Regions from separate parts of the Companilactobacillus sp. HBUAS56275 genome, predicted to be linked through region 2. Evidence: predicted binding sites of a transcription regulator. Region 2 holds the regulator's gene; the other holds the start of a gene.

Region 1 (12,302 bases), 450 kb from region 2:
GTTGCGTTGGTTTGAACTATCTTTTTAGCTGCCTCAACACCACCCTCTGGTCCAAAGGTTGCTTGAAAAATCAACTCCTTTTCAATCTTTAAATTGTGCTTGGTAAAAGCTTCTTCGTAGCCGGTAAAACGTTTTACTAGATTCATTGTTAACGTCTTAGGTATTACAAACGCAACATGTTTGTGGCCCAAAGATAAGATATGTTCTGCAATTGCTTCTCCTGATCTTTCTTCATTGATCAAAACTCGGTCGTCATCAATGTTCAAATCAGCCTGGTCAGTCAAAACCATAGGGATGTTATTATGCAGCGATAATTTATCGACAATTTCTTTCGAAGCGCCTGGAGCTGCCAAAATCAAACCTTTCTGCGTTCCCGAGGCAAATTGTTCAATAAAATAATCAATATTCTCCTTGAAACCATTAACACTAAAAATTTGAGGGAAATATCCTTTAGGTATGGCCGCTTGCTCGATGCTCAAACCCAGACTAGCAAAGAACGGATTCATAATATCTGGAATCACCACACCAATAGAGTTGGTCCTTTGTCCAACCAACCCTCTAGCATAATAATCTGGGTAATAATCTAACTCTGCTTGAGCCTTATGGACTTTCTCTCTTGTTTCTTCACTGAAGCGCCCACCTTTACCGTTCAAAATTAAAGAAACTGTTGTAACTGAAATACCAGCCTTACTGGCGACATCTCTGATTGTCGTCTTATAATTTCTTTTCAAAGTGAACCACCTCTCAAACAAGTAAACCGTTTTACCAAGCTTACGGTCACATCATATCTTGTTATGTAAGCGCTGTCAACGATAATTTTGTATACGTTTTGTAAAAAAAAGTCCCAATCCTTATGGACTAAGACTTTTGTTAATTATTCTATATAAAAGCTGTAATAATTCCTGCTGCAACGACTAGGATCAAACCAGAAACGACCATGATCATTTCTTTATGCGTCTTGCCTTCATGCAAGATGTAAATACCACCAAGTGTTCCGATAATTACATTCATTTGTGAAAGTGTAAATCCAGTAGCTAATCCGTTGACATCTTTACGAGATGAAATCAAGTATGTCAAAGCTGCAAAGGCAAAAAAGATACCACTGATAATATTTAGATAAGTACTCTTAGACTTATATGGTTTAGCCTCACGATTGCTCTTCGTAATAAAGGCGAAAACAGTTGATGCGACCGCCATACCTAATGCTTGTGGTAAGAAGGCTTGGAAACTGTCAACAGATACTGCCTGTGGAAATGCTGAATAACCGACATATCCGATCGTAGCAACCAAGACTAATGAAATACCTTTGACTACACTAGACTCACTCTCAGAAACTTTTTTCTCACTATATGTTGTCAAATAAACTCCAATGATGATTAAAACAATTGAAAAGAATCCAATCATTTTAGCAGTTGCTGTGGGCCATTCACCTAAAACAATAACCCCCCAAAGTGATGTACCAATCAACTGAAAACCAGTTGAAACTGGCATTGTTTTAGAAACACCCATTTCAGCGAATGCATAAAACACTAAACTCTGTGCAATCGACCAACAAGCACCAGATAAAAATGTAAACAGGAAGTTCTTTCCCGTTAATAGTGGTGTCTGCATGGCAACGGCAACAACAATCGCTGATAGCAAAGTACCATACGTAGCACCAATAATTTGATTGACTGGTTTCCCTCCGAACTTTCCAGTCAAGATTGGGAAGACACCCCAACCGATCATTGGCAATAGACCAATTAAAATATTCATTAAAAAAGACTCCCTTTAACTCTAAAATAAAAAAGTAAATTTTCAGCAATGTTGTCATTATATCAGACTTAAGAATGCGTTTTCAAGAAAAATATCTATTTTCATTAATTTTATTATCTTTATTTTGATTTCAATAAGTAAAGTAAGACTTTGATAATAGTATTTATTGTCAATGATTCAAGCTTCTTCATAAAAATAATTGTGAAAACGTATATTTGAGTTTCTGATAGTTTGCTTTTCTCTAATATAGCGTTTTCTCAAAATCCTAGCCACAAAAAAAATAAGAAACCCTAAAAGGATTTCTTATCTTTTGAAATATATAATATTGAATTAAAATTTAGCGTCCAATGGAGGAACAACTTGTTTCTTACGTGATACAACGCCAGGTAAACTAGCCTTGTTATCGGAAACCTTAGTATTAAGTGCTTCTTCAAAGGTCTTAACGGCACTGTCATCACCGATGATGATACCAGTTGTATCGCTTGTCAAAATATTTGTGATCAATAGGACAAACAAATTGTAGCCTTTGTCAGCACTTTCGGATTTAATATCCTTAACGAAATCAGCTTCACGCTTAAGAGTATCGTCAATGTCAACAGTGTTAACTTGAGCAATACGTACGCTGTTACCGTTCATATCGAAGCTCTTAGCATCCATATCGATAAGTTCTTGTGTTGTCTTACTGTCAAGATTTGTACCAGCTTTCAACATTTCAAGACCATATGATTCATAGTCGATACCGGCTGTTGCAGCTAAGCTCTTCAAAGCAGCTCTATCTTCATCAGTTGTTGTAGGTGATTTCAACAATAAAGTATCGGAAATGATTGATGAAGCCATCAAAGCAGCAATCTTAGCTGGAACTTTAACTTCATTTTCGTTATACATCTTCCAAATGATTGTACTTACACAACCAACTGGTTCTGCACGATAGTATAGAGGCAATTTTGTTTCAAAGTTAGCAATTCTGTGATGATCAACAACGTGTGTAATTTGAACATCATCGATGTCTGGAACACTTTGTTGTTTTTCATTATGATCAACTAGCATGACCTTTTTAACTTCGCCATTGATAGCTGAAATAATACGTGGGTACTTAGCATCAAAATGGTTATAAACAAATTTTGTTTCCAAGTTAGGTTCACCTAAAGCAACGGCCTCAGTATCGAATCCTAGTTGGTTTTGTAAATATGAATAAGCAACAGCAGCTGAAACTGCATCTGTATCAGGATTTCTGTGTCCAAAAACTAATTCTTTTTCTTTTGGCATGAATGTGCGCCCCTTTTTAATATTTATCTTGAAGATTTAAGACGATCAACATAACTCATCTTATCTAGAAAATTATCCCATTCATTGAGGAAATCTTCAATTCTAGGAATCTTTTCTTTATCTTCTCGATATACAAATGATAAATCACTTGTGATAGCTGGTTCAAGTGGTGTTTGATAAAGTTTAAACATTGATTGATGTGCTATACAAAAACTCAATGGCAAAACTGTATAAACGTCAGATGATTCCTGTGTAAATTTCAATAATTGATATGGTGATGAGAATCGAGCAATGACCTTTGGGAAGTCCACTAAAGCATCCCGATATCGTTCACTGATCAGTTCGGAGAAGTAATAAGTCTTTAAGTACGTAGCCCAAGGTTTAGCTGTTGCGTCCTTAAAACTAACACTCTTTTTCTTATTAATCTTTTCATCATCATGAATCAACATAATATTATCACTCATAATTTTCTTTGAACGATAAATCTTCCAACTCTTGATACTTTTGTCTGGTAAATACATAATAGCCAGATCAATTTTATTATTCTGAATATTATCCCAGAGTTCTTTACGAGTTAATAAATTCAAATCAATGATCACATTAGGATTGATTCGATTATATTCAACGATAAAATCCTCTACCACCACTGATTCAGCCGTCGATAAGAGACCAATACTGATTGTACCAGATCTCTCTGAGGATTCTTGCTGAATTTGATCAGTCACGTTATTGATCAAGTCAAACATCTGATGAGTCGACTTCAATAACAAAGTACCAGCGTCAGTCAAATAAATCTTCTTACCAATACTATAAAACAGTGGTGCACCAACAACTCTTTCAATCTTTTTTATCTGTTGCGTCAATGCAGGTTGAGTGATACCTAATAATTGCGCAGTCTTTGTATAACTCATATTTTTAGTTAATTCATCAAAATAATTTAATGCTTTAGACCTAAAAACACGTCTTGATTTCTCATCTAACAATAAGAAGATCCTCCTAGTTTGTGGAAGTAAAAATTAATGTAATTAATAAGATAATAATACTATATAAACTAAAAATCTGTCATTTATATTATTCTTTTTCTAACACTTTTTTCACAAATCTAATTGGATTACCATCGGTCTCTGGATCCATGATAAAGGAACCATTTGAGTAACGGTCAGCATTTTGATGCATTGATGGGTCAATTTCGATTTCTTTATTTGAATCGGTAATAATCGATAGTTGCATATCATTATTGATATTGGTTACTAAACAAATACGATGTGGTTGACGTTTTAGTTCTCTTAATGTCAAGACACCACGACGAGCACGACTTGTTACAGGTATTTCTGATAACTTCATTTGCTTATATGAACCACGTTGTGTCAAGACGGCAATCTTATCATTATCATCACTAGCCAAGAAGTACCCAGCTAATTGATCATCATCTTTCAAACTGACAAATTTAACACCCATGGCCTTACCACTGACAACCGGAACTTCTTCAATTGGGAAAGCTGAAGCATATGAGTGTTTAGTAAAGACATAAACTAATTGTTTTGAATCATTTGGTACATAATAAACATCCATTACCGAAGAGGCACTGACTTTTAACTTACAGTACTTCGAAGCACGTGATTTATATGTTCTTCCTGGCAATAGATCACTAAAGGCAACCTGCTTAATGTAATTCTCATCCGTTCCAATCAAGAAGTTACCCGTCTCTTTTAGATCCTTGAAGACAAATGCTTTCAGAATTGATTCATCGGTATCCAAACCGACTTCTTGGGAAAGATGTGAGCCTGTATCTTTCCAACGACTATCCTCAATTTCAAAGATTTGACGGTAAATCAGATTTCCTTTATCGGTGAAGATAAAGACATGATCTAAAGTATTGACGTTTTCATCAACGATTGGATAGTCCTCATTCTTTAAGCCATTATCAGATGGGTCTGAGGCTTGATAAGAACGCAAACTACTACGTTTAACGTAACCATCATGACTAACCAACAAGCGGACATCTTCACTGGCAACCATAACTTTAGTATCAACTTCAATTTCAGCCACTTTAGCCTCAATCTTAGTACGACGTTTGTCAGCGTACGTATCACGGACTTGAGTCAATTCTTTTTTGATCAATGTCATCAAAGTCTTATGATTATTGATAATTTCATTTAGACTATCAATTTGTTGATGCAACTCGGCGTCTTCTTTTTCCAGTTCAGTGACATCGGTATTAGTTAAACGATATAACTGCAAGGAAACGATAGCTTCAGCTTGTTCATCACTAAATTTATAACTCTTAACCAAATTATTTTTAGCATCGGACTTGTTCTTACTTGAACGAATAGTCTTAATAACTTTGTCTAAGATTGATAAAGCCTTAATTAAACCTTCAACAATGTGCAGACGTTTCTTAGCCTTATTTAAATCATATTTACTACGGCGTAAGACGACGTCTTCTTGATGTTTAATATATTCCTTCAGGATTTGAATCAAACCGACTTGCTGAGGACGCATGTCAGCAATGGCAACCATGTTAAAGTTGTATGAAACTTGTAAATCAGTATTCTTGAATAAATAATTTAGGATACCGTTAGCGTCAACATCCCGTTTTAATTCAACAACGATCGATAGTCCTTGACGGTCACTCTCATCACGTACTTCAGCAATTCCTTCAACTTTTTTAAGAACACGAATTTCATCCATCTTCTTAACTAGTTGGGCTTTATTAACTTCGTAAGGAATCTCTGTGATGACGATTTGAGATTTATGACCACGAATTTCTTGAATTGATGTCTTAGAACGAATGTAGACACGTCCACGACCATTTGTATAAGCTTCCTTGATCCCTTGCTTACCTTGCAAAATACCGCCGGTAGGGAAATCTGGTCCCTTAACGATCTTCATGAGTTCGTCCAAAGTAATATCAGGATTATCAATCATTTTAATCGTTGCATCAATGACTTCACCTAAATTGTGAGGTGGAATCTCAGTCGCATAACCTGCTGAAATACCAGTAGCACCATTAACTAATAGATTAGGGAAACGGGCTGGCAAGACTTTAGGTTCTTTTTCAGTATCATCGAAATTCCATTCTTCATCGACGGTATCTTTATTGATATCACGTAACATTTCACTAGAAATTTTACTCAAACGTGCTTCAGTATAACGCATGGCAGCAGGTGGATCACCATCCATTGATCCATTATTACCGTGCATTTCAATTAACGGATTACGTAGTTTCCAATCTTGAGACAAACGCACCATCGCCTCATAAATTGAAGAGTCACCATGGGGATGGAAATTACCCATAACGTTACCAACGCCCTTAGCTGACTTACGGAAACCTTTATCGTAAGTATTACCATCTAAAAACATTGAGTAGAGGATTCTTCGTTGAACTGGCTTTAAACCGTCACGAATATCTGGTAACGCTCTTTCTTGAATAATTGATTTTGAATATCTCGCAAATCGATCTCCCATGATTTTTTCGAGCGAGATATCTTGAATTTTAGGAGAATTTTCAGTCACTATGTATCACCTATTCCTTATTCAATAAATCGTCAACGAGTTTACTATCAATTGGATCAGTATCGTCATCGACTTTTTCCAAGATATTGTCGCCTTCTTCGGTACCATTGAAACGAACATTATCTTCGATCCAATCACGTCTAGGCTTAACTTTATCACCCATCAAAGTTGTTACACGACGTTCAGCCAAAGCCGCATCGTCGATATTAACTCTGATTAGAATACGATTCTCTGGGTCCATTGTTGTCTTCCAAAGTTGGTCAGCATTCATTTCACCTAAACCTTTGAATCGTTGCAACTCATAACCTTTACCCATTTTATCAATGGATTTTTGCAACTCATCTGGTGTCCAAGCATATTCAATTTTTGTCTTGGCACCCTTACCCTTTTGGAGCTTGTAAAGCGGTGACAAAGCAATATAAACATGTCCTGCTTCAACTAATGGACGCATATAGCGATAGAAGAATGTTAACAATAGAATTTGAATATGAGAACCATCATCATCGGCATCGGTCATAATGATAATCTTGTCGTAATTACGATCTTCTAACTTGAAATCGGCACCGACACCAGCACCAATCGTGTAGATCATCGTATTGATCTCTTCATTCTTGTAGATATCTTCTAACTTGGCTTTTTGAGTATTTAAAACTTTACCACGTAATGGCAAGATAGCCTGGAACTTACGATCTCGACCTTGTTTAGCAGAACCACCGGCAGAATCACCCTCGACAAGGAATAATTCATTCTTATCAGGATTCTTCGATTGAGCTGGCGTCAACTTACCAGAAAGTAAGCCATCAGTCTTCTTATTCTTCTTACCACTTCGAGTACTCTCACGAGCTTTACGAGCGGCATCACGAGCTTCACGGGCTTTCAAAGCCTTCTTGACCAACATTTGAGCCTGCTCACCATTCTCTAGCAAATAAAAACTCATTTGTTCATAAACTAATTGGTCGACAGCTGATCGAGCTTGTGGTGTACCCAATTTACCCTTAGTCTGTCCTTCGAATTGAAGGATCTCTTCGGGAATTCGAACTGAAATGATGGCTGAGAGTCCCTCACGAACGTCACTACCTTCCAGATTTTTACTATTTTCTTTTAACAATCCTACTTTGCGAGCATAATCATTAAAAGCTTTAGTTAAACCTGATTTCATTCCGGCTTCATGAGTCCCACCATCAGCGGTACGAACATTATTAACGAATGAAATAATGTTCTCTGAATAGCCATCATTGTATTGACCGGAGAATTCAATCTCGATATCTGAATTAGTACCTTCAACATAGAAGATTCCACCTAAAGCATCCTTGCCTTCGTTCAAATATTTTACGAATGATTGAATACCGTCTTCGTAATGAAAAATATCTTTTTTCTCTTCTTCACCACGTTTGTCGGTCAAAGTGAACTTAACACCTTTTAGCAAAAAGGCTGACTCTCGTAATCTTTCAGCTAACGTATCATAATTAAATTTAGTTGTCTGAAAAATAGTAGCATCAGGCTTAAAACTAATTGTTGTTCCACTATCTTCCTTGGTAGAACCAGTCTTCTTCAAAGTTCCAACTGGATGGCCACCATTTTCAAATCGTTCTTCATACACTTTATGGTCACGAACAACTCGAACAGTCATCCATTCTGATAAAGCATTCACAACTGAAGAACCAACACCGTGAAGTCCACCAGAAGTCTTATAACTATTTTCTGAGAACTTACCTCCGGCATGCAATACAGTCAAAATTACTTCAATAGTTGGTTTACCACTAGCATGCATCCCTGTAGGCATTCCACGTCCATGGTCAACAACAGTAATACTGCTATCCTTATTGATAGTAACGTTGATTTCTTTACCAAATCCTGATAGAGCTTCATCGACTGCATTATCGACAATTTCATATACCAAGTGATGTAATCCACGTGAGTCAGTGGAACCAATGTACATACCTGGTCTTTTTCGTACAGCTTCTAATCCTTCAAGGATTTGAATTGACGAATCATCATAAGATGATTTTGGCATTTATATCATTCCTTTTCATTTACTACGTAGTGCAATATTTCAATATTATAACACTATTACCTTAACACGAATATATGTTCGTACATAAGAAATCTTTTAATTTCTAGCAAAATAGTGGATAATGTCTAGGTTGGTATTTATAATTCTCTAATAAAAGCACCATAGAGTTACAATATACCAAAAAAATAAAGCTAAGAGAGTGATTTTTTGATGAAACTTCTCATTTGTGCAATATTAGCCTATCTAATCGGCTCATTTCCGACCGCCTATATCGTTGGAAAAGTTTTCTTTCATAAAAATATTTTTGATTACGGTAGTGGAAATGTAGGTACTACTAATGCTTATCGTGTCTTTGGCAAATTTGCTGGTACCGTTGTTTTAGTTATCGATATCCTAAAGGGAACCCTGGGTGCATTAATGCCAGTCTTCTTCGGCCTTGACCGTCACTGGATTTTGTTTATCGGTATTTTTGCTGTTATCGGCCACTGTTTTTCAATCTTTCTTAAGTTCCGTGGTGGAAAAGCTGTCGCAACCAGTGCTGGTATTCTTCTAGCATATAATCCACTACTATTTGCTATCTGCTTTGCTTTTCTCGCTATAATCGTTTATACGACTAGCATGGTCAGCGTTGCTAGTTTGACTACGATCTTATTCTTTACAATTGCCACATTGTTCCTACATGATTGGATTTTAACCACTGTCGCTGCTATTATTACTGTCATTATTTACGTACGCCATATTCCTAACATTAAGCGACTTCTTAAGGGCAAAGAAAATCTTGTACCAGTTGGACTGAGATATAAAAAGCAACAACGCGAAAATCAAAAATAATTACTACTTCAAGCGACCATACAAAATGGCCGCTTTTTTATTCTTTTATTTTCCTTAAATTCAACGTCAAAACCCCTAGTTACTGATAAAATATGTTTAAAGCAGTTTAATCATTTAGGGGGAATATGGCAATGGATAAAAAATATCCCAGCAGATCTGAGTACCGTCGTTCACATGGTCTTAAAAAGTCCTTTTATCAAAAATGGTGGTTCTGGATCATAATTGTTATTTTGATTGTTGGTGGGGGTGCCGGCGGTTATTACCTGTACTCTTCTCAAAGTTCTTCAAATACTTCAAAAGTTGAAAAGAAAACAGCTAGTTCTAAGTCCAAACCAAAAAAGAAGAAAAAATCAATCACTACTTCAGAGATTACTTTAAAGAATTATAATGGTATCTATATTAGCGATAAAGATGGTCTATCTCTAGATATTTTAACGAAATATTTCGGCAAGTCAGCATCAAGTACTGTCAGCAAAGTAAATGATAAACAAACCAATATGGAAACATGGACTAAAATTGCTAACGGCACTAAGAATTCTAAATTAGTCGTGCAATTTTACAATGACCACGCTATTGAAAAAACTATCTCTGATCTTAAAGTAACTAGAAGTTCTAAAATTGCTTTAACTGATTACGTCAAAGTTGACAATGATCAATCAACCGATCAGGTCATGCAAATACTTGGCAATCCCAACTACTATTCCGAAACAAACCTTGATGGCACTACCACAACCATTTACAAGTACACATCGGGGCTAAATGGCGAAGATGGCGCTAACTGTACGATCAACTTCACTAATGGCAAGGTTAGTGGCAAGAGTCAATCTGGATTGAAATAATACTACAATTCCAAGCATTTTATATCGTCATTACTATGTTTTACAATATCCTTATAAAAAGTGATAAATAGGGGGATGTTCAGATTATGAAAGTTACAAAATTAGTCGTTGGAATACTGATGATTATTTTATCTCTATTCATATTTTTCGAAAGTATGGCAGCAGGATTTGTCAATACTATTGAAAACAAAGGAAATACTAGTGGTTCTGCCGGAGTTATAATGGCAATTGGTTTTCTTGCCGCGGGCATTGTTTATATTGCTACTAGAAAATTAACCAGTCTTGGTGGCGATATAGCCAACGCTATCGTTCTAGGATTATTCGGAATTATAGGTCTGGCTAATTCTGACAAAGTATACCAAGATTTACTAGTTTGGATCATTTTAGGTTTTATTATTGGATTTGGATTTCTAATCTGGCATATCGTCGCTAAAAAAACTAATCATAAACAACAAAGGAATAATAACAATCCTCAAAATAATAATTATTACAATTCCGGAAACAATGACACACCTACCAGAGCTCAATATCGACAAAATCATCGTAAATGACAAAAAAGTCTATTATCAGTAAATTATCTGATAATAGACTTTTTTCATCTTTAAACTATTTAACCGAGACACTGAAGTAAGCTTCAAATTGTTCTTTAGGAGCTAAACGGTTGATACCGTATTTAGTCTTAAATTGGCTGTCGCTGTCGTTTTTATCGGCAATCCCCCACCAGGGTTCGATACACATAAAGTTGCCTTCTGCGGGATATGAGGACCACATACCGAAGAACTTAGCGTTACCTGTATCTAAGATTACTTGACGTTCACTCTTATCACTAGAAATCGTTACTTGGGTAGGTTCATTCAAGCGATAAACGATAGCATCATTGACAAAGGCTTCGTGACTCAATGGAAAATCTTGATTGTCAACTTTTTTCTCATCATTGAGATCGACATTTCCAGTTTCCCCGTTGATTGGAATCAATGTTCTAGTTTCTTTAGGGTCAACTTTGACAGTAAAATCTTCGTAATTTAGGCCCTTTTCAAAAGGTACTGAGAATCCGGGATGTGCTCCAATTGAGAAGTACATATCCTCTGATTCCTCTAAACTGTCAACTAGGTAAGAAATTTGAACTGTTCCTTTAACTAGTTGATAAACGATTCTTAACTTAAAGTGATATGGATATTTCTCCAAACTGGCTTCACTTGTTGTTAAACTCAAGACCAACTTAGAATCTGATTGAGAGTCGAGTGTAAACTCTTGATCTCTAGCAAATCCATGTTGTGTCATGTGATATTCCTTATCATCAATGTAATAATGATTATCCTTTAAACGACCCACGATTGGGAACAGCACTGGTGCATGTCTTCCCCAAACATTAGGATTAGCTTGCCAAATGAATTCTACCCCTTCGGTATTCTTGACACTGATTATTTCAGCACCTAGAGACTCTACTTTAACGGTTAAAAAATCATTTTTTAATTGATAGACTGTCATAATTGCCCCCTATAGAATGTAACGTGAAAGATCTTGATCGCTGGCAATCTTACCAACTTGTTCACGAACATATTCACGTGTAATAGTAATATCTCCCATTTGCATATCTGGACCTTCATAAAGGATATCAGCTAAAATCTTCTCTAATACTGTTGAAAGTCTTCTTGCACCAATGTTTTGATTACTATTATTTAACTCAAAAGCAATTTTTGCAATCTCTTCAACGGATTCTTTAGTAAAAGTTAAATGAATTCCATCAGCTCTTGTAAGCGCTACATATTGTTTTGTTAAAGCATTATCTGGTTTTGTTAAGATTTGAATGAAATCATCTTCAGTCAAGTCTTGTAACTCAACACGGATTGGGAAACGTCCTTGCAATTCAGCAATCAAATCACTTGGTTTGCTTTCAGCAAAGGCACCACTGGCAATAAAGAGAATATGGTCAGTGTCAACGGGACCGTATTTAGTATTGATTCGTGAACCTTCGACAATAGGCAAGATATCACGTTGTACACCTTCACGAGAAACTTCACCAGAAGTCTTTTTGTCACCTGCAGCAATCTTATCAAACTCATCAATAAAGATAATGCCCT
Region 2 (12,302 bases):
GAAGGATGATTGTGACTTTCAGCTTTGAAGACAACTGCTTGACCATCACCAATATCCAAAATACCAGCATCTTCACCAGGGCCAGCAAGTACGCGATCACTCTTGTTAGGCATCTTTCGTAAAACTTTTTTGGAATTCTTGTAAGAACAATGTTCACTCCACATAACAGAATAAAGTCCTGTTTCTGTATAGTTAGGAAGTCGTTCTAAAATTTTTTCACAAATCAATTCGTATTCTGAATCACTCAATCCCCATTGTTGGTACAATCTGGAATCTTTAATTTGTTTAGCAGTAGGTTCAGTCATTAATTATTCACCCTTTGATTGATTATTGATTGAAATAGTTTGAGCCCATCGCTTGAACCGACGATATCCTCCAAAGCACGTTCTGGATGTGGCATCATTCCCAATACATTACCTTGACGATTCATCACTCCAGCAATTTGATCAACACTACCATTAACATTTTCTTTGTAACGGAAAACAATTTGGTTATGAGCTTTTAAATCCTCTAAAGTTTGATCATCACAATAATATCTGCCTTCACCATGGGCAACTGGGATACGAATTTCTTCATCTTCAGCGTATTGATTGGTAAAAGTCGTCTGATTATTCATTACTTGTAAAGTGACAGTTTCACAAATGAAGCGACTCTTTTCGTTTTGGATCAAAGCACCTGGTAATAAATGCAATTCTGTTAAAATTTGAAATCCATTACAGATGCCTAGAACAAATTTACCTTCGTTAGCAAAACGAACAATTTCTGAAATAATTGGTGCATGAACGGCAATGGCACCACTTCTCAAGTAGTCGCCGTATGAAAAACCGCCTGGAATCAAGACTCCATCAAAGCCATCTAAACTTGTTTGACGATAATCGACTAACTCAACTTGTTCCTTGATACCGTCTTTAATGGCATAGTAGAGATCCATATCACAGTTGGAACCTGGAAAATTAACAACGGCAAACTTCATCTATTCAGCCTCCAAGATCTCATAACGGTATGTTTCGATATTAGGGTTAGTCAATAAATTGTCACAAATAGCGTCAATATCTTTATCCAATTCAGGATAGTCTTCAAAATTCAATTCAAAATATTTTCCCATATGTACATCTGAAACCTTGTCATAATCCATTGTTTGGATAGCCGACTTAATAGCTTCACCTTGGGCATCTAATACAGAGGGTTTTAGTGTTACGTAAACTTTAACTAATTTCATCATTACTCTCCTATCGTGTTGTCAATCTTTCTAAAACAGAATGATATGTCTTAACCAAATCACCTTCATGCTTACGAAATACATCTTTATCCATTGAATGGTGACTAGTTTTATCCCAAAGACGACAATTGTCTGGTGAAAATTCGTCTACTAGAATAATTTCATTGTTAACTTTTCCAAATTCCAATTTGAAATCAACCAAATCAAAATCACTTTGGGCAAAAAACGGAATCAATAGTTGATTAATTGCTAGTGTCATTTTTTTAATAGTAGCTATTTCTTCTTTATCCGCGATACGCAGAGCATGGATCTGTGATTCATTGATAAATGGATCATCTAAGGCGTCACTCTTGTAATAAAATTCAATGATTGGTTCTCTTAGTTCCAAACCATCTTCCAAGTGGAACTTACGTACAAAACTTCCTGAGCCAATGTTTCTCAAGACCACCTCTAGTGGGAAAACTTCACTTTTTTGAACTAATTGTTCATGATCGGATATATTTTCAATTAAATGAGTCTTAACACCATTTTTGATCAAATAATCAAAAACCAAAGTAGAAATTCGACAGTTCAAAACTCCCTTACCTGGTAGTACTTCTTTTTTCTTACCGTTAAACGCTGTGGCTTGATCTTTATAAACCATCAAAAGTTCATTTTCTTTGTCAGTCTTATAAACGTTCTTAGCCTTACCTTCGTATAGCAAATTATCTTCAGTCATAATTTACACATCCCAAATTGAATTTTTTTCGATAGCATCTTTTGTTTCACGTAAGTCATCACTCAATATTGTGATATGACCCATTTTGCGATTATTCTTACTTTCAGCTTTTCCATAGTCATGGAAGTGCCAATCAGCATGTTTATCCAATTCGTCCTTAGCTGGTTGTAAATGTTGCCCTAATAAATTGACCATCACTGCCGGTTGTAAGAGTTTGACCTTAGGCATGGCTAAATTGCAAACACCACGAATGTGAGCATCAAACTGCGAAATATTGCAGGATTCAATCGTTAAATGACCCGAGTTATGTGGTCGTGGAGCAATTTCATTAACAAATACTTCATCTGTTTCTGAGATAAAGAATTCAATACACATCGTTCCTACTAACTCTAAATTACGTGCTAATTGCTCACCGATTTTATAAATTTCATTTTCCGTATCAGTACCGATCATTGCTGGACAACTACTGATATGCAAAATATTGTGACGATGCACATTTTCAATCACTGGGAATATTGAGGTTTGTTGCTTGCTATTAGCTGAAACAACGATTGAAACCTCTTTCTTCAAAGCAATCTTTTTTTCAACGATACAGGTTCCATGCATTAATAATTCTTCAATATCGGCATAACAGACATCTTCGGGATCTTCGATTAAGATTTGACCTTTACCGTCGTATCCACCACGCGTAGTTTTGACGATCACTGGTGCACCCAATTTCTCTACAGCACGGTGATATTCGAAGATATTTTCAATAACAACATGTGGCACCGCTGAAAAACCACTTTCTTCAATAAAGTTTTTTTCAGAAACTCGATCTTGAGTAATTGTCAGAGCCTTTGTTCCTTGTGGCACTTGCGTATACTTTTTAACCTCATTGATAGTTTCCGCATCAACATTTTCAAATTCATAAGTTAAAACGTCGCAACGCTTAGCTAATTCAATTAATTGAGCCAAATCATCATATTCAGCTACGATTTGATCATCAGAGACCTGAGCGGCAGGACAGTTGGGAGTCGGATCCAAGATGATGACTTTATATCCCATCTCTTTTGCTGAAAAAGACATCATTTGACCTAACTGACCACCACCGATAATTCCAATCGTACTACCTGGTAAAATTGTTTTAACCAAGATTTTTCCCACTTTCTAATGACTTATCATGCATAGCCTTGGTGTAACCATCCAAAGATAATTCATAATCGTGATTTTGTAGTGCACAGATCTTAGTTGCCATAATAGCGGCATTCTTAGCACCCGCTTCACCAATCGAAACCGTTGCTACGGGGACACCAGCTGGCATTTGAACAATTGACAATAAAGAATCCATCCCTTTTAAATATTTCGATGGAACTGGAACACCGATAACCGGCAGACTAGTTGAAGAAGCAATCATTCCTGGTAAATGGGCTGCTCCCCCGGCACCTGCTATTATCACTTTGAAGTCGTTTGATCGTGCTGTCTTAGCAAAATCCAACATCTCTTGTGGAGTTCTATGTGCTGAAATTACTTTGACTTCATAACTGACTTGTAGTTCTTTCAAAACATCAATTGTGTTTTGCATAACTTTCAAGTCCGAAACTGAGCCCATAACTATTGCTACATCACTCATTGGTTTTCCACCCTTCTGTCTTTGGTAATCAAATTCTAACAAGTTATGAAAATTCTTTCAACACAAAACACGTATTTAAATTAAATATTTTTAGTTATTATTCGTATTTACCGTTTTCATTTAGATTATTTTAGATATTATTAATTTTATAGTTCGTAAATAAAGAGCAATTGATTTTTTAGATAAAAAAATAGACGATACACACATTAAAATATGTATATCGTCTATTAATTTTTATTTCATTACTTCTTTTTTTGTGATGCTTTCATAGTACTCATTAATTGGTTAAGTTTCTTTTGTGATGGTTTTTGTCCCATTTGAGCCATCATTTGCTTAATCATATCTGCACTGATTGGTGGATTATCTTGGAAGTACTTCTTCATATACCATCTGGCAATAAAGAATCCACCAACTAAACCGATTAATAAGGCTAGAATACCAACGATTATTGTTGTTCCCATTTATGTTTCACCCTTTCCATACATCTATTAATATTACAAAAAAATCACTCTAATTGAAAGTATTAATCGTCACGTAAACCTTTTTTACGTTGAATTTCTCTAACTTTCTCCGGTGTGACTTCATTTCCTTGCTTATCAAACACACGCATCATCTCAATTTGAGATTTAAAACTGGCACGAAAGTTCTTCAAATACTCTTTTCTAAGTTCGGCTTGTTGATCTTCTTCCTCTTTAGTAATAGTACCTGCTTTTGCTTTGTGAGCCAGTTCATTAATTTTTTTAAGCAATTCTTCTTGTTCGTTCATAATTTTAATTCTCCCCATTATATCGAACACTTGTTTGAACTTGCATTCATATTTTGATACAATCTAATTAAGATATTAACAATGAGGTGTTCTAATGTCAAAAGCTGAAGGCTCTAAACAGTCACAAATTTTACAATGTATCTATGATTATTTAGATGAACATGGATATCCGCCAACTGTCAGAGAAATCTGCGAAGCTGTGGACTTATCGTCTACATCAACGGTTCATGGTCACCTATCTCGTCTTGAGAAAAAAGGTTTTATTCAACGTGACCCTACTAAGCCTAGGGCGATTGAACTTACCGGTGCTGGATTAAATTCAATCGGCATCAAATCTAAGCAAATTCCTATCTTAGGCAACGTTGCTGCTGGGCAACCAATCACAGCTGAACGTAATCCTGATGGGTATTTTCCAATTCCACCTGACTTAAATCGTGAATCTGGCGAATTATTCATGCTCGAAATTCATGGAGAAAGTATGATCAACTGTGGTATTTATGATGGTGATCACGTTATAGTTCATGAACAAAACTTTGCTAATAATGGCGAGATCGTTATTGCTATGACTGAAGACATTGAAGCTACCTGCAAGAGATTCTATCAAGAAAATGGACATTACCGCCTACAACCTGAAAACGATACAATGGATCCAATCATCTTAGACAGCGTGGAGATACTTGGTAAAGTTGTCGGACTATATCGTTCACAAATATTTTAATTAATCACTCCTTTTCTGGGGTGATTTTTTATTTCTCCAAAATTTTCTTCTATAATAATAAGCAAGTGAGTTAATTAAGAATCCAAACTTATAAAGGAGAAAAACATGACTGAATTTTACCTCATCCGTCACGGACAAACTAAAGCCAATGTCATGAAAATGAAGCAAGGCAATATTAATACCGAAATGACTTATTTAAATACCCACGGTCAGCAACAAGCCCAAACGTTGAAACAAAATTTTGACATCAGTTTTGCTGATCGTATTATCTGTAGTCCTTTAAAGCGTGCTCAACAGACTGCTGATATTTTAAACACTGCCGCTGACTTACCTATTTCCTACGACAAAAGATTGGTCGAAATATCTTATGGACAATGGGATGGTCAAAGGAATGCCGATTTAAGAAAAATTCATCCTGATGCATACAACAAATACTGGAACGATGTCCTACCACTTTATACTAAGTATGCCACTGACGGAGAACGCTTTGAAGACGTCGTTAAGCGCGTACACGGCTTTTTACAGGACGCCTTAAAGAATTACCCTAACGACAAACTTATCTGTGTCACTCATGGTTTTACGGTCAAAGCAGCGGCTTTAGATGTTTTAAAGCCTCAAGATGTAATGAGCATTCCTGAACCTAGAAATACCAGTGTCACGAAGATTGTTGCTACACCAGAAGATCAAAAATTTTATTTAGAATACTACAATCAAATCTTTAACTAAAAAAATAAACCATCATTGAATAAAAATTCAACGTGATGGTTTATTTTTTGAAGTTTAGTTGCTATTAAAAGTATTAAATTAGATGTCGCGACGACGTTCCTTAATACGAGCAGCCTTACCTGTACGAGCACGTAAGTAGTAAAGTTTGCTACGACGTACACGACCATGTCTGATAACTTCGATTTGTTCTACACGAGGTGTGTTCAATGGGAATGTTCTTTCAACACCAACACCATTACTCATCTTACGTACAGTGTATGTAGCACTGATACCTGAGCCATGTCTCTTGATTACGACACCTTCGAATAATTGAATACGTTCACGAGTACCTTCAACAACCTTAGCATGTACACGAATAGTGTCACCGCTACGGAAGTCAGGAATGTCAGAACGTAGTTGTTCTTTTGTAATATCTTGAATTAATTCATTCATGAATAATTTCTCCCTATTCGACACTCTTATATATCTCTGACATACAGCGGAATATCGTTAATATGTGTCCAAACACTCTTAATATGATACTTTATTTGGACGAGCTTGTAAACTATATATTTTGACGAATTTTTCTGAGAAGCTTCTCTTCCTCATCCGTCAACTTTGCAGTTTCCAATAAATCTGGTCGACGTTCCAAAGTTTTCTTCAAGGCTTGAGTTAATCTCCAAAGACGAATCTTTTCATGATCACCACTTGTCAAAACTTCTGGAACCTTCTTACCACGAAAATCGGCTGGTTTAGTATACTGTGGATACTCCAACAAACCATTTGAGAACGATTCTTCCTCAGCAGAGAATGAATTACCTAAAACACCAGGCACAAAACGCAAAGTTGCGTCGATCATACTCATTGTTGGTAATTCTCCACCAGTCAAGATGTAATCACCAATCGAAACTTCATCAGTAACCAAATCTTTAACTCGTTCATCAAAACCTTCATAATGTCCACAAATAAAAACTAATTGATCCTCTTTAGCAAAGTCACGTGCCATTTTTGTGTTGAAAGTTTTACCTGCTGGGTCAAGCAAGATTACTCGCTTGCGGCCTGGTTTCTTAGTTTCAACATAATCCATGGCATCATAGATTGGTTGAGCCTGTAACAACATACCAGCTCCACCACCATAAGTTGTATCATCAACATGATGTTGCTTATTTGTCGTAAAGTCACGAAAATCAACTACATCAAGATTAACGAGACCCTTTTCTTGTGCTTTACCTATTAAAGACTCATTTAATGCCTGAAACATTCTTGGAAAAATGCTTAAAATTGTAATATCCATTAATCTATCAATCCATCCGGTATTTCAACTTCGACAATTTGTTTATCGAGGTCAACATTCTTAACAACATCTTCAATATAAGGCAAAAGAACTTCCTTATATTTTGTTCCTTTTACGACCCAAACGTCGTTTGGTCCTAATTCCATGATCTCAGTGACTTTTCCAATTTCGCCAAGATCCTTATCTATTACTTGCAGACCAATGATCTGCTTATAAAGAAATTCGCCTTCGTTTAATTCGGAAGTCAATTCACCACTGGCAAATAGTTCTGATTTAACATACTTTTCAACATCATTAATGTTGTCATATCCCTTTAATTTCAAAAGAATAAAGTTCTTATGTTTACGAGATGATTCTACTGTAAATTCCTCACTAGAATTACTCTTCTTGAAAACTAATTTAGAACCTGTTTTGAAGCGATCTTCTGGAAAATCTGTAATTGGAACGACTTTTAATTCACCTTTAATACCATGCGTATTGACAATAGTACCAACTCGATATAATTTTTCGGCCATTTTTCCTCCGTGATAATAAAATAGGACCCTGACAAAACATCGTTTTATCTGGTCCCATCAAAATAACTATTTTGTATACTTGCTTTCATGGAACTTTTGCATAATACCATGTTGTTTCAACAAGTGACGAACTGTATCTGAAGGTTGTGCACCTTTGTTTAACCATTCAACGATCTTGTCGTCATCAAGTTTGATTTCTTCTGGTTGTGAGATTGGGTTGTAGTAACCAACTTGTTCGATAAAGCGGCCATCACGTGGTGAACGTGAATCTGCAACTACTAATCTATAAAATGGGCGTAACTTGCTACCCATACGTTTCATTCTAATTTTAACTGACATATGTTTGTTTCCTCCTAAATACTTAACTTTGTTAGTATACACAAAAAAAAGAGTGGTGTAAAGTTTTTTTCTTTACACCACTTTTTTTTTTGCTTTTTTGAGATAAATAACCATTGTGCCTTGCCGCATAGTGGAAACGAGCTGCGTAGGCCAGATTCCTGTGCTTTGCCTGACTTCACGAACTGTCTGGCAGCCCAATTTGCAAAGTCCTGCAAATGCTCAGAATCTAAGCGGGCCTACTGCGCTCTCTATTCTAAGATTTAAAACGTTTGATCTTCTTTAAACGTTTCTTCTTACGTTTCTTACTCTTACGAACCATAGAATGCATAGCCATCTTACCTAGACGTCCTTGCATACCATTGCCCATAAGTTGATCCATGCCGGCCATATTCCCTTTACTCATCTTATTCATCATGTCACGTGATTGTTTAAATTGCTTAATCATACGGTTAACATTTTGAATACTTTGGCCAGATCCTTTGGCAATTCTTCTTCTTCTTGAAGGATTTAACAAATCTGGGTCTTCACGTTCTTGTGGTGTCATGGAATAAACAATGGCCTTCAAATGAGCAATATCTTTTTCACCGATATTGATATTTGCCAATTGTGGATTGTTAGCCATCCCTGGAATCATCTTCATGATTTCATCCAAAGGTCCCATTTTTTGAACTTGATCCATTTGATCAATGAAATCATTGAAGTCGAAACTATTCTCACGAATCTTTTCGGCTACTTCTTTTGCTTGTTTTTCATCATAATCTGATTGAGCTTTCTCAATCAAGGTCAACATGTCACCCATTCCTAGGATACGGTTGGCCATACGATCAGGATGGAAGACATCTAATTGATCTAATTTTTCACCTTGTCCAATGAACTTGATTGGTTTACCAGTGACGGAACGAATTGAAAGAGCAGCACCACCACGGGTATCACCATCCAACTTAGTCAAAACGACACCAGTAATATCTAATTGTTCATCGAATCCGGCAGCCACTTTGGCAGCTACTTGACCAGTCATAGAATCGGCAACAAACAAAATTTCATCTGGATGAGCCAATTCTTTGATACGTGTCAATTCTTCCATCAATTGTTCATCGATTTCCAAACGTCCGGCGGTATCAATAATTACATAATCATTCTTATTTTCATCGGCAACTTTTAAACCGTTACGCACGATGTCAACGGGATCATGCTCTGTTCCTTCATCATAAACAGGTACGTCTAGTTGTTGTCCAATAGTCTTCAACTGTTCAACAGCAGCTGGACGATAAACATCCCCCGCAATAAAGAGTGGACGAGCTTTTTTATCATTCTTAAGATAGTTAGCTAATTTACCTGCTGTTGTAGTTTTACCAGCACCTTGTAGACCAACCATCATGATGATCGTTGGTATGTGATCTGATTTGTTTAACGGAACCGCTTCTTGTCCCATCAACTTAGTTAGCTCTTCATCAACAATCTTGATAACTTGTTGTGATGGTGTCAAACTGTCCATTACTTCGGCACCTAAAGCACGTTCTCTAACCGTTTTGACGAAGCTCTTAACAACATCAAAGTTAACATCAGCTTCAAGTAAAGCCATACGTACTTCACGCATTACTTTACGAATATCTTCATCGGAAAGTTTTCCCTTACCCTTTAAGGTCGAAAAAACTTTTTGTAGACGTTCGCTTAATCCTTCAAAAGCCATATTCTTCTCCTATTAATTTTCATTTATTTTTAAAATTCTCTGTACTAAATCCAATAACTCTTTATCGTTGGAATACTTTTTCTCGACCAAAGTTTGCAAGGTATCCGCAATATCATCGATTTCGGTTGTCTTTTTGATTAACCCTAATTCCTGTTCAAAAGACTCCAATGAATTGACGGTCCGATGCAAATTATCCAAAACAGCTTGGCGTGATACCTTTAATTGTTCGGAAATCTCACTGAGTGAAAAATCCTCAACATAGTAAAGTTCAATATAACGACTCTGCTTTTTAGTCAGTAAAGAATGATAAAAATTATACAACAGATTCACTCGTGTAGTTTCATCTATCTTCATTTTATTTATCTGAAGCCCCAACAATTAATTCCTTGAATAGTCCATAAATGAACTTCTCAGGATCGAAGTCTCGTAAATCATCCATCTGTTCACCTAAACCAACAAGTTTAACAGGAATATGCAATTCATTACGAATAGCTAAGACAATTCCACCTTGAGAACTACCATCAAGTTTTGTTAAAACAATTCCAGAAACAGCTGTTGTTTCATTGAACTGTTTAGCTTGACTCAAAGCATTTTGACCAGTGGAACCATCCAATACTAATAATACTTCTTGAGGTGCATCTGGTAATTCACGAGTGATAACACGTTTAATTTTTTCTAACTCACGCATTAAGCCCTCTTTATTCTGCAAACGACCGGCAGTATCAACTAGCAAGATATCAAAATCCTCATTGATAGCTCTTTGAACGGCATCATAAACCACTGAAGCGGGATCAGTATGGGCTTTACTTGCTTGAACTGGTACATTGACACGTTTACCCCATTCCTGAAGTTGCTCGATAGCTCCGGCTCTAAAGGTATCGCCTGCAGCCAAAAGAACTTTTTTACCTTCTTGTTGATATCTGTGAGCCAATTTACCAATAGTTGTTGTCTTACCAGCACCATTAACGCCAACGAATAAGAAGACGGTCGGTGTCTTATCAGCACTGAATTTCAAAGTATTATCTTCGTTTTTGCCCTCTTCGCCGTACATATCAACTAATTTCTTAACAATAACGTTAGAAACATCAGAACGTTTCTTTGCATTCTCTAGCTTAACTTCTTCACGCAATTCATCTGAAATACGCATAGCAGTTTCATAACCAACATCAGATTCAATCAGTAATTCTTCCAAATCGTCAAAGAAATCCTCATCGACACTTCTGAAATTAGCTAAGAAACGGTTAAACCTAGCACTGAATGAATTACGACTCTTCTTTAAGCCTTCATCGTATTCTTTAACATCATCTTTAGGTTCTTCTTCAGTATCTTCTTTGGACTCTGGTTCTGTACCTGTATCTGATTCATCTGCTTCTTTTTGCTCAGATTCAGGCTCCTTAGATTCTTCGACTTCATTAGTATTTTCAGTATCAGTTAGTTCTTCAGCACTACTATCTGCTTTAGGTTGTGGTTCAGATTTGGGTTCTACTTGAGTCTCCGCTGGTTCTACGGGCTCGGATTCCTCTTTCTCTGGCTCTACTTCCTTAACAGGTGTTTCTACTGCCTTTGGTTCTTCATGTTTCTCAGGTTCAGAATCAGGTTTTGATTCCGGTTCCTCTGGTTTTTCTTCAGGTTCAACCTCTGGTTCTGGTTTAGTTTCTGGAGTTGAATCTTCTGTTTCTTTAGGTGTTTCCTCTGTTTTATCAGACTCATCAGAAGTTTTGCCAGATTCAACATTTTGGTCAGTTTCTTTTTCGGCTTCTGGAGTTTTTGATTCTAATTCTTCGTCTTTAGAATCATCTTTTCCAGTAAAAGCCTTTTTAATACGATCAAATAATCCCATACTTAACTCCTTATTTTTTGACTTCGACAGACAACATACGTGATACACCAGACTCTTCCATGGTTACACCATATAGGCGGTTAACGTTCATCATTGTTCCTTTACGGTGAGTAATCACGATAAATTCAGTATTGTCATCATATTGGTTCAAATAATTAGCAAAACGATAAACATTCGCATCATCCAATGAAGCTTCAACTTCATCCAAAATACAGAATGGCACCGGTTTAACTTTAATAATGGCAAATAATAACGTGATCGCTGTCAATGCTTTTTCACCACCAGATAATAAACTTAGACGTTGGAATTTCTTCCCTGGTGGCTGAGCAATGATCTCAATTCCTGTTTCCAATAGATTGTCCGGTTCAGTTAGTACTAATTTAGCACGACCACCAGCAAACATTTCAGGGAAAATATCCTCAAAGGCATTAGCAACCTCATCGAAAGTTTTCTTGAATCTAGTTGTTACTTCCTTATCCATCTCTGACATCGTGTCCAATAATTGTGCACGAGCTTGTAATAAATCATTTTGTTGCTGTGTTAAAAATTCATATCTATCTTTCACTTTATCATAGTCGGCTATCGCTGATAAATTAACAGTCCCTAATTCATCGATACCCATCTTAAGTAAACGAGCTTCCTTTTGCAATTGATCAGGATCATAATCGCCCTTATTCAATTCAACCAATGACGCCTCGTAAGTTAATTGATAATCTTGCGACAACGTATCTAAGCGACTATCGATCTCATTTGAAAGCTTCGTATTTTTGATAGCCAATGTTTCTTGTTGGTCCGAAGCATTCTTTTGCAAATCAAAATTACGTTGCGCCTTCGCATTTAGTTGCGTGGATAACTCTTGTTGCTCTTGACGCTTATCTTTCAATTC

What was found. The regulator LexA, encoded in region 2, represses DNA repair genes until DNA is damaged. The targets are predictions, from matches to a motif close to CNAACANNTGTTNG.
Region 1: the regulator LexA is predicted to act here: its motif matches at 8,619-8,632, upstream of parE (DNA topoisomerase IV subunit B).

Annotation. Positions count from the first base shown of each region.
Region 1 covers NZ_JAYKKK010000001.1:158,435-170,736, reverse strand. The annotation lists gene U8526_RS00825 (LacI family DNA-binding transcriptional regulator) at 1-731, opposite strand, end outside; gene rbsU (ribose/proton symporter RbsU) at 880-1,755, opposite strand; gene U8526_RS00815 (manganese-dependent inorganic pyrophosphatase) at 2,086-3,021, opposite strand; gene U8526_RS00810 (LysR family transcriptional regulator) at 3,045-4,004, opposite strand; gene parC (DNA topoisomerase IV subunit A) at 4,093-6,537, opposite strand; gene parE (DNA topoisomerase IV subunit B) at 6,548-8,551, opposite strand; gene plsY (glycerol-3-phosphate 1-O-acyltransferase PlsY) at 8,762-9,382, shown strand; gene U8526_RS00790 (DUF3862 domain-containing protein) at 9,514-10,221, shown strand; gene U8526_RS00785 (hypothetical protein) at 10,308-10,772, shown strand; gene U8526_RS00780 (aldose 1-epimerase family protein) at 10,828-11,709, opposite strand; gene hslU (ATP-dependent protease ATPase subunit HslU) at 11,719-12,302, opposite strand, start outside.
Region 2 covers NZ_JAYKKK010000001.1:612,140-624,441, forward strand. The annotation lists gene purL (phosphoribosylformylglycinamidine synthase subunit PurL) at 1-305, opposite strand, end outside; gene purQ (phosphoribosylformylglycinamidine synthase subunit PurQ) at 305-973, opposite strand; gene purS (phosphoribosylformylglycinamidine synthase subunit PurS) at 974-1,219, opposite strand; gene purC (phosphoribosylaminoimidazolesuccinocarboxamide synthase) at 1,230-1,937, opposite strand; gene purK (5-(carboxyamino)imidazole ribonucleotide synthase) at 1,941-3,071, opposite strand; gene purE (5-(carboxyamino)imidazole ribonucleotide mutase) at 3,064-3,549, opposite strand; gene U8526_RS02805 (YneF family protein) at 3,792-4,010, opposite strand; gene U8526_RS02810 (DUF896 domain-containing protein) at 4,073-4,315, opposite strand; gene lexA (transcriptional repressor LexA) at 4,410-5,033, shown strand; gene U8526_RS02820 (histidine phosphatase family protein) at 5,139-5,759, shown strand; gene rplS (50S ribosomal protein L19) at 5,838-6,191, opposite strand; gene trmD (tRNA (guanosine(37)-N1)-methyltransferase TrmD) at 6,304-7,032, opposite strand; gene rimM (ribosome maturation factor RimM) at 7,032-7,547, opposite strand; gene rpsP (30S ribosomal protein S16) at 7,614-7,886, opposite strand; gene ffh (signal recognition particle protein) at 8,140-9,576, opposite strand; gene ylxM (YlxM family DNA-binding protein) at 9,589-9,930, opposite strand; gene ftsY (signal recognition particle-docking protein FtsY) at 9,932-11,416, opposite strand; gene smc (chromosome segregation protein SMC) at 11,427-12,302, opposite strand, start outside.